3 regions of the Lacticaseibacillus pantheris DSM 15945 genome follow, and region 2 is predicted to be linked to each of the others. Evidence: predicted binding sites of a transcription regulator. Region 2 holds the regulator's gene; each other region holds the start of a gene.
What was found. Region 2 encodes NrdR, which represses ribonucleotide reductase genes. Its sites were predicted from a motif close to ACACNATATATNGTGT; they were not measured.

Region 1 (3,282 bases), on a different contig from region 2:
AATAGTTTTTTAATTTTAACTTTGACTACGCGCGCGTTAATGCCTTCTTTACGCCCGTCCGTTCATATTCCGTCAGGGTAGTGCTCATTGCATCGTAAATCCGCCGAGCCTCTTCCTTGTTACCACGGAGTTCGAAAAGACCAATAAGTGGACTGTTGTAGCGGTTGGCGTAGTGCTTGGCCGTCAACCCAAACTGCGCGTTGAAGTTACGGTTGCCACTGCCAACAATCCCAATCAGATTGTCCGTGTTGCCGTCATCCAGCTCGTCGCGGAGGTCCACCGTCAACGTTTCCTGGTAGCCCGTGTGCATCCCGTCCCCACCGTCCAGGTAGGTTGGCACTAAGACAAAGTAGGGGCCAGCATCCAGCACCCGCTCGTCAAACTGCTCCGTGTACTCGTAGAAGTTTACGTCCCGGGAGTCAGCGTCCATGGCCTGTGCCTTGACCGCGTGCTGTTTCAGTAGCTTGGTAAAGGCCCGCGTGTTGCCGCTAATACTGATAAAAACAACGTTAATTGGTGCTGCCATTAGCGATCACCTTTTTTCTTGTCGTCCTGAGCGTCCTCATCCAAACCGATGAGGTAATCGTCGTCATTCATGGCCTCAACCTGACCCAGCAGGTAGCCGTTACCAACTTGGGAGAAGAAGTCGTGGTTGGAAGTAGTGGTGTTGATCCCGTTCATAATGACGGGGTTAACGTCGCTGGCCGTCGTTTCAAAGATGGGTTCCTTACCCAAGTTCATGAGGGCCTTGTTGGCGTTATACTGCACGAAGGTCATCACTTCATCAGTCCAGCCGACCTGGTCGTACACGAGCTTGGCGTAGTTGGTTTCATTATCAAAGAGGTTGTACAACAAGTCGTAAGCCCAGTCGTCCTGTGCTTGCTTCTGGGCGTCAGTCAACTGGTCGTACGTTACCTGGTACTTGTAACCAATATACGTGCCATGCACGGATTCGTCGCGGAGGATTAACTTAATGATTTCGGCGACGTTGTTCAACTTGTTGTTGCCCAAGTAGTACAGCGGCGTGTAGAAACCACTATAGAAGAGGCAGGTTTCAAGGAATACGTTGGCCACCTTTTTGTGCAACGGGTCCGGATCATTGCGGTAGATGTCCACGATGGTCTTGGCCTTGGCCTGCAGGAAGTCCTCAGTGTCCGACCACTGGAAAATTTCGTCAATTTCGTCCGGCGTGTTGAGGGTGGAAAAGATGGTGGAGTAACTCTTAGCGTGGACGGATTCCATGAACTGGATGTTGTTCAGTACGGCGGTTTCGTGGGGTGTCACCACGTTCCGGCGCAATGCCTGCATACCGTCCTGGGACTGAACCGTGTCCAGCAGGGTCAAGCCACCAAAGACGTGACCAACAACCCACTGGTGGTCGGTATCAAGTTCACGCCAGTCATCCATATCGTTGGATACGGGGATACGGGTGTCCAGCCAGAATTGTTCGGTTAACTTTTCCCAAGTTGCCTTGTCGATGGCGTCATTGACGCGGTCCCAGTTAACGGCCTGGTAGTCGTCAGCGTCAGCGAACTTCTTTACTAAATCAGTCAAGTGAAGAACCTCCTTGCGGTGTTGCCGCGAATTGTCATGGTGTACGACGTTACTGTATGTACTGTGCACCGTACTAAATGTGGTATGACTTAGGTTAGCACACAGGATATTGTGTGTAAATGTTAAAAACTTCGGGTGAATGACCCTATATATGGTAGTTGGTGGGTCGGATAAAATATTTTTTGCGGCCGGTAATGGCGTAGGACCGGCCTTTTCAAGGAATTACAGAACACAAGATGTGGTATTGTGGTTGACCCTCCACACTAGATTGGGTATGATAATGACATACTTACGAAATCAAAGGACTGATGAATATGCGCAATGTTACTTTATTTACCAAAAATGGTTGTCCTCGCTGCCGTATGACGAAGCGGTTCTTGGACGAACACAACATCAATTATACCGAACACAACATCAATGAGGAGCCTGAATACGTTAATTACTTAAAAAATCAGGGCTTCAAGATGACGCCGGTACTCGAAGCGGACGGCATGGAGGCCATCACTGGTTTTCGTCCAGACGTTTTAAAGCAGTTGGCTGTTTAAGACGGCCAGCTGTTTTTTTATCCCCTTGGTGATTGCATGAAAGTAGGTACAATATGTCACTTAAATCAATCTCTCCAGAGCACGTTTCGTACTACAAACTAAATAACGAAATCAACATTCCCGTTGACGGACAAATTCCGCTGAATAAGGACAAGGAAGCTTTGGCCGCATTCCTGGCTGAAAACGTCCAGCCCAACACGAAGCAATTTGATTCACTGGCCGCAAAGTTGGATTACCTGGTCGCTAACGATTACTACGAATCCGCCTTTTTGGACAAGTACAGCGCCGCGTTTAAGGATGATTTGTACCAGTACTTGCAGGACCAGCACTTTCAGTTTAAGTCCTTCATGGCGGCGTACAAATATTATGCACAGTACGCTTTGAAGACCAATGACGGTGAGCAGTATCTGGAAGACTTTAAGGACCGCGTCTTTGCTAACGCCTTGTACTTCGCTGACGGCAATGAATCCTTGGCGCACGATTTGGCTGAAGAGATGATCCACCAGCGCTACCAGCCAGCAACGCCATCCTTCCTGAATGCAGGGCGCTCGCGTCGTGGTGAGTTGGTGTCCTGTTTCCTATTGCAGGTAACCGACGACATGAACTCAATTGGCCGGGCAATTAATTCCGCGCTTGAGTTGTCTCGTATCGGTGGTGGTGTTGGTCTGACGCTGTCTAACCTGCGTGAGGCTGGAGCACCAATCAAAGGTATTGAGGGAGCGGCTAGCGGCGTCTTGCCAGTCATGAAGTTGCTGGAAGACTCGTTCTCATACTCGAACCAGCTTGGTCAACGGCAGGGTGCCGGTGTGGTTTACCTGAACGTCTTTCACCCAGATATCATTAACTTCTTGGGTGCCAAGAAGGAAAATGCGGACGAAAAGTACCGGGTTAAGACCCTGAGCCTGGGTGTCATTGTTCCGGACAAGTTTTACGACTTGGTGCGTGAAGACGCCGATATGTACTTATTCTCACCATACTCGGTGGAGCGTGAGTACGGTAAGCCATTCTCCTACATTGACATCACTAAGGAGTACGACGCTCTGGTGGCCAACCCAAACATCAAGAAGTACAAGATTCGGGCCCGCAACCTGGAGAACGAAATTTCGCGGCTGCAGCAGGAATCAGGCTACCCGTACATCGTCAACGTGGACACGGCGAACAATGACAACCCAATTGACGGGAA
Region 2 (3,282 bases):
ATTGACTTTGCCCTAGTCAGCATCTCTTGCTCCCGTTGATCACTGGGTTGACTCGGTTGTACGGTTACCTGCGCGTTAGCGTTAGTCGATGTCGCAGTGGCATCACTACCGCGCGGAGCAAAGTGGCGGGTGTGCCCCCGTTCAAACTGCTGCTCAACGTTACTGCGCAAACGGGCCATGTCGAGCTTGCCCGTTAGTAAATCCAGCGCCTGACCAATTTGTGCCGCTAACGTCGGTTCGTCCAAACCGTAGAATCCCGCCAGCTGCTGTAATGCGTGCTGATTCTGCGCGAGCGCCCCACTTTGGATATTGGTGTTGCCCACGAGGTTAGCCAACAGATCCCAGTCCAACCGCACACCAGCGATTTCCGGACTGCCAGTTCCCGCCGGTATTACCGCGTCTTTGGCCGCACTAACCGCAGCCGGTGGCTGGGTGGCTTGTGCAGCCACTAGGTTAAAGACGTCGCTAAACTGCAGGGACACGTTGTGCATATCCTGTCTCCGCACTGGTGTGAGTTCGAACTCGTGCACCAGCTCTTCATACCGTTCTTCGCCCACCGTATCAAACAGCAGGATGCCCAGTAAATCGTCCGCAAAGAAAGCACCGGGCGTAACTGGTGCGTGCATTTCATACACGTAATGCCGCTGCTGATCGACCTGCGAAAAGGTCTGCACCAGCTGCATAGCCTCTAGCCGCACGCGGGCATCGTAGAGCTCGTCAATGCTTACACCCAGTATCCCCATCAGCCGCGTGTGTGGGTGCCGGTCCTGGGAGAACACGGGGTGCCGGGTACTCTCCGCCCAAAGGCTAGTATACAAAGCCGTAGCAACCGGGCCGATGATTGGCTGGTATAAGTACGTCAACGTCCGTCGGTCAACATCACTGTACTCAGTTGCTTGAGTCGCTAAATAATCATTTTGTGGTTGAAAACTTGCTGGACGTTGCACGAACCCCCGCCTCCTTTGCTTAGCTGTCGCCTAACTGGGCGATGCCTAATTCACGCACCCCCGTGAGGCGCAACAAACTTTGCGACCATAAGCGCGCGGGGCGCAACCGGAGCCATCCCCCGCTTGCGCCCACTATTTCTTATCGCCGTCGTGTTCCTTATCCATCATGCCCTGCAATTCATTCATGAACACGGACATATCCTTAAACTGGCGGTAAACGCTAGCAAACCGGATGTAGGCCACATCGTCGACATCAGCCAGCTTCTGCATCACGAACTCACCAATACTTTGGCTCGAAATTTCGTTCTCACCAATCGCCCGAATCTTGGCCTCAACCTGCTCGACAATCTGCTGCATCTGTTCCATAGTGACCGGCCGCTTCTCCGCCGCACGAATCAAGCCCTTCAGAACCTTCTCGCGACTAAACTCTTCACGCGTACCGTTTTTCTTGATGACTAATAGCGGTGTCTGTTCAACCCGTTCAAAGGTGGTGAACCGGAAACCGCAATTTTCGCATTCACGACGACGACGAATTGCCTCGCCGCCCTCGGTTGGCCGTGAATCCACGACCCGTGAGCTATTTTTATGACAATGTGGACACTGCACGTTCATACCCCCAGGGAATATTCGACCTGTGTTGACGTCACGAACGGCGCCACACGATACCTATTGTCACCATTATACCAAAACTCACAGCTTGTGCGTGTTGAGGATGTGCGCAATAAGCTGCTGAACCTCGACGCGTCGCAATTCGGCGGGAACGTCGGTGTTGATGGCAAAGTCGGCGCGGGCCACTTTCTCGTCTAGTGGCAGTTGTGCGTCAATCCGCGCCAACGCCTCGTTAACGGTCAAGCCATCACGCACAGCCAGGCGTTCCTGTTGCTGCTTCGCTGGCACGGTCACCACCGCCACGCCGTCAAAGTAGTCCTCATACTTCTGTTCATACAGTAAGGGTACGTCAGCAACGACCAAGTCAGCTCCCGTTGCAACCGCCTCCGCTAGTTCCCCCTCAAACCGTTCGCGAATGGCGGGCTGTATAATTGCGTTCAGCTTCGACAAACGCCGTGGGTGCCCAAAAACAACTTTGCCCAACAGGCCGCGATTCAGCGTGCCGTCGCCCTGAATAATCATACTCCCAAATTCGTGCTGGAGCTGCGACAGAATCTTGCTGCCGGGAGCCGCAACCGCCCGCGCGATTACATCTAAATCAATCACGGGGTACCCCGCCGCGCGAAAATCGTTGGCAACTGTCGTCTTACCCGTCGCAATACCGCCAGTAATACCTAACTTATACGTCATGCCCAATTCCTCCACTGACTACTCCGCCTTTGCGGGTGCCACCTGACAATGCGGGCAAAAATGCGTACCCCGACCGCCGACCTTAATTTTGACAATTTTGGTACCACAACGCGGACAAGGCTCACCCTGATGACCGTACACAGCCAGCCGGTCTTGAAAACCGCCGACTTGCCCCGCCGCATCGACGAACGAGTGGACCGTTGTCCCGCGTAACTTGATGGACTCCGCCATAATTTCAATAATGGCGTCATGTAGCCGCGTAACCTCGGCCAAAGTCAACGAATTTGCAGGACGTTCGGGGTGCACCCGGGCCCGCCACAAACTTTCGTCGGCGTAGATGTTCCCCACACCAGCAACCGTGGCCTGGTCAAGTATCACGGACTTAATCGCCTTTTTATGCTTGGCCAGCTTAGCGGCAAAGTCGTCCACGGTAAAATCCGACGCCACGGGTTCAGGACCCATGGACGCTAGACCGCTAATAGCGACGTTTTCGGTGCCGGTACGCACCACGTTCATACGGCCAAATTTACGCGAATCCATGTAGCGTAATTCGGACCCATCGGCAAAGGTGAACCAGACATGCGTCCACCGCTCGTGGGGCATTTCGTGGTCCGTGGCCAACATGTACTTACCTTCCATGCGCAAATGGCTCACTAACGTCCAGTCCCCCGTCAACCGGAGCAATAAATATTTACCACGACGATCCACACGGGTAAAGGTTTCGCCAACCAACCGGGCACGGACTTCATCCAACCCATCGCGTAGGATAGCTTCCCAGTTTGTCCCGATAGCCACGATTTGCTTGCCCTTAATCAATCCTGTTAACGTGCGCCGAACCGTCTCCACTTCTGGTAATTCTGGCATGATTGTATCCCTCTTTCGTTCTGTAGTACGTGCTACTTGGCGTCAAACCACGTCTGCCCGTGATTAGTTTCCACTTTCAGCGGTACGTCCAGCTTGACGGCAGCGTCCATCACGCCTGCAACCACCGTCCGCAAACGGTCCATCTCGCTAGCAGGCGCCTCAAAGATCAGTT
Region 3 (3,282 bases), on a different contig from region 2:
ACGCTGGGTATGGCGTCATTACCCTGAATCCGCGTGGTGGTGCGACGTATGGCAATGCCTTTGCGCATGACGTTTTGGCCGATTACGGGAATAATGACTACGAGGACCTGATGCAGGCCGTCGATGAGGCCGAACATTTGGACACCGATATTGACGATACCCACGTGTACGCGACTGGCGGATCGTACGGCGGCTTTATGTCCAACTGGATTGAGACGCATACAGCGCGGTTCCGCGCTGTGGCAACGTGCCGGTCAATTTCGAATTGGGTCAGCATGTTTGGCACGAGTGACATTGGGTGGGACTTCCTGCCCATCAATCTAGACGACCAGTGGGAAAGCGGCCTAGAAAACGCTGACCGCTGGTGGCAGTTTAGCCCGTTGAAATATGTTGACCAGGCGCAGTCGCCCATCCTCATTTTGCACGGTGAGGAGGACCGTCGTTGCCCAATTGAGCAGGGCGAGCAGTTCTACAACGCGCTGAAACTCAAAGGCGTGGAGACGGAGTTTGTCCGGTTCCCGAAGAGTAACCATGAACTATCCCGTTCAGGATTACCGAACCTGCGCATTGAGCGTATGGAAGCCATCATGGAATGGTTCCAGCGTCACGCATAATCATAGTGATCAAAAATCCAGCGTACGGTGTGACCACATAGTGTGGTGACGCCGTGTGCTGGATTTTTTGTTGGTGTAGAAGTAGTAGTAATTCAGTTACTTCACCCAACAAACACACAAAATTGATATCAGTGTGTGTGTTAGGTGAGGCGACGCTGTATTTAGTCCGCCAGGTGGTCAAGCAGCTCCCGGTCGCCATCGCTCAACGTGATGTCGGCGGCCGCGATGTTCTGCACGGCGTGGTCGGGGTTGCTGGTACCCGGAATTGGCAGGATTACGTCGGACCGTTGTAATAACCATGCCAAGGCAATCTGCGCCGGGCTGGCCTGGTACTTGGCCGCGATGGTGGACAGAGTGTCGCCAGCAGTGAGCCTGCCGGTAGCTAACGGGAACCACGGGATAAAGGCAATGTGGTGTTCGTCGGCGTAGTTCAGTACGTCCTCATCCGCACGGTCGATCAGGTTGTACCGGTTCTGGACGGACACGATTGGGGCCACTGCCTGGGCGGTCTTGAGCTGGCCAACTGACACTTGACTCAGACCAATGTGCTTAATCTTGCCTTCCTTTTGCATATCGGCGAGGACGCCCACCTGATCGGCAATGCTGTAGCGACTGTCAATTCGGTGTAGCTGCATGAGGTCGATGTGGTCCAGGCCCAAAGTGAACAGGTTGAGTTCGACCTGTTGGCGCAAGTACGCCGGGTCACCTAGTTCGGTCCACTGACCCGGTCCTTGGCGCGTGAAGCCGACTTTTGTTGCCACCATGACTTTGGCGTCCGGCCGCTGACGCAGCGCCTCGCGGAGGTAAAGGTTGGCGTATAACGGACCGTATGAGTCGGCCGTGTCAATAAAGTTGACACCGTGGTCAATGGCGGTGGTAATTACTTGGCTGGCCCGTTGCGGATCCGCTGCGGGGCCCCACACTCCTTTGCCTGGTAGCTGCATGGTGCCATAACCAAGACGGTTAACCACTAGTTCATCGTCGAAATGAAATTGTTTTTGCATGTTGCTCCTTTGTTAAAACCGGAATTGATTATACGTCTATACTACTACCTTCTAGTAGGTGGAATGCAAGCTAATTGGATGAAATACTTACGAAAAATTAGTTCTGAGGAAATAAATTAGGTAGTGCGGTGGATTATAAGCAAGTGCATCGCCTAGATATGGTTGTAAATATCAGAATTTGTTCGGGAGTCCAATAGTGTTAAATTTTTTTCGCTGCATTTCTATGTCGTTAAACACGCAATTTAACGGTGGGCAACGCTAGCCAAATAGATATTACGGAGCTTGTAGAGTTGTTCAACGCTGTTATCTCAGTTAGGAAAATAATGGTTACGCCAAAAGTCAATAGTCCCATTACGCACAATATGTAGTATATTAATCAGTATAGCAAAACTACATATAGGGGGAACGACAATATGGATGTAGCAACTTCTATTCGCGTCGGATTGACCGACGACTTTGTGGAACAGGTTAAGAATGAGGTGACCCCGCATTGGGGACCATTGGGTTGGGTGACGTACAAGCGCACCTACGCGCGGTGGTTGCCCGAGCAGAATCGTGCGGAGGAGTGGGACGAAACCGTGCGGCGTGTGGTTGAGGGGAACATAAATTTGGACCCACGGCTCCACACCGACAACGTGGATCCTGCCGTCTACGCCGAGCTAACGGAGGAGGCCCAGGACCTATTCCGGTTGGTGTACGGTTTGGCCGCCACGCCGAGTGGGCGGAACTTGTGGATTTCGGGTACGGATTACCAAAAGCGTAATGGTGACGCGTTGAATAACTGCTGGTTTGTCGCCGTGCGGCCACAACCATACGGGCAAAGTCACATTCAGCCGTGGTACGTGGACAACAGTCAGCCAGTACCATCAATGCCGTTTTCATTCCTATTCGACCAATTAATGAAGGGCGGCGGGGTCGGCTTTTCCGTGGCCAAAAAGAACGTCGACCAGATGCCAGCCGTTGACCAGGCGGTTGATTTAACCGTGGTCATTGACAAGCAAAGTGGTGCCTATGACGAATCGCTTGAGGCCGGCGCGGTGGACAAAGCTGCGTGGCTCGCTGCCAACGACATGAACGGGAAGGTCTACTACCAGGTGCCCGACACGCGCGAGGGCTGGGTGGTTGCCAACGCGGCCATGATTGACAGTCACTTCCTGTCCGCTAATCCGTCGGGCAACCATGAAGTGGTGATTGATGTTTCTAATATTCGTCCGCGTGGGGCCAAAATCCACGGCTTTGGCGGGACCGCCTCCGGGCCAGCACCACTCGTCGAGATGATGATTGACATTAATGATGTCATTAACGCCCGCGTGGGGCAGAACCTCACCCCGGTTGATTGTACTGATATGGGCAACTTGATCGGCAAAACGGTGGTGGCTGGTAACGTGCGCCGGTCGGCCGAGATTGCTTTGGGTGGAGCGGACGACCATGACTTCATCACGATGAAGCAGGATAAGGACAAGCTCTACCACCACCGTTGGGCGTCTAACAACAGTGTGCTGGTAGATAGTAACTTTACTGGCTACGAGGAGATTGCCCAGGCCATCGCGCAGAATGGCGAACCGGGGATGGTTAACCTCGAATTGTCGCGCAACTATGGCCGCATGGCGGACGGTCGTCAGGAAGGCATTGACGCGGAGGTTGAGGGGACCAACCCTTGTGGT

Region 1: a site for NrdR is predicted at 1,784-1,799, ahead of nrdH (glutaredoxin-like protein NrdH). Genes of this name have one in related genera too.
Region 3: a site for NrdR is predicted at 1,974-1,989, ahead of nrdJ (ribonucleoside-triphosphate reductase, adenosylcobalamin-dependent). Genes of this name have one in related genera too.

Annotation. Positions count from the first base shown of each region.
Region 1 covers NZ_BCVS01000012.1:1,137-4,418, reverse strand. The annotation lists gene LPA02S_RS02595 (class Ib ribonucleoside-diphosphate reductase assembly flavoprotein NrdI) at 26-526, opposite strand; gene nrdF (class 1b ribonucleoside-diphosphate reductase subunit beta) at 526-1,554, opposite strand; gene nrdH (glutaredoxin-like protein NrdH) at 1,869-2,099, shown strand; gene nrdE (class 1b ribonucleoside-diphosphate reductase subunit alpha) at 2,153-3,282, shown strand, end outside.
Region 2 covers NZ_BCVS01000074.1:2,723-6,004, reverse strand. The annotation lists gene LPA02S_RS08225 (DnaD domain protein) at 1-947, opposite strand, end outside; gene nrdR (transcriptional regulator NrdR) at 1,080-1,553, opposite strand; gene coaE (dephospho-CoA kinase) at 1,638-2,246, opposite strand; gene mutM (DNA-formamidopyrimidine glycosylase) at 2,265-3,110, opposite strand; gene polA (DNA polymerase I) at 3,143-3,282, opposite strand, start outside.
Region 3 covers NZ_BCVS01000049.1:1,598-4,879, forward strand. The annotation lists gene LPA02S_RS06545 (S9 family peptidase) at 1-614, shown strand, start outside; gene LPA02S_RS06550 (aldo/keto reductase) at 776-1,618, opposite strand; gene nrdJ (ribonucleoside-triphosphate reductase, adenosylcobalamin-dependent) at 2,032-3,282, shown strand, end outside.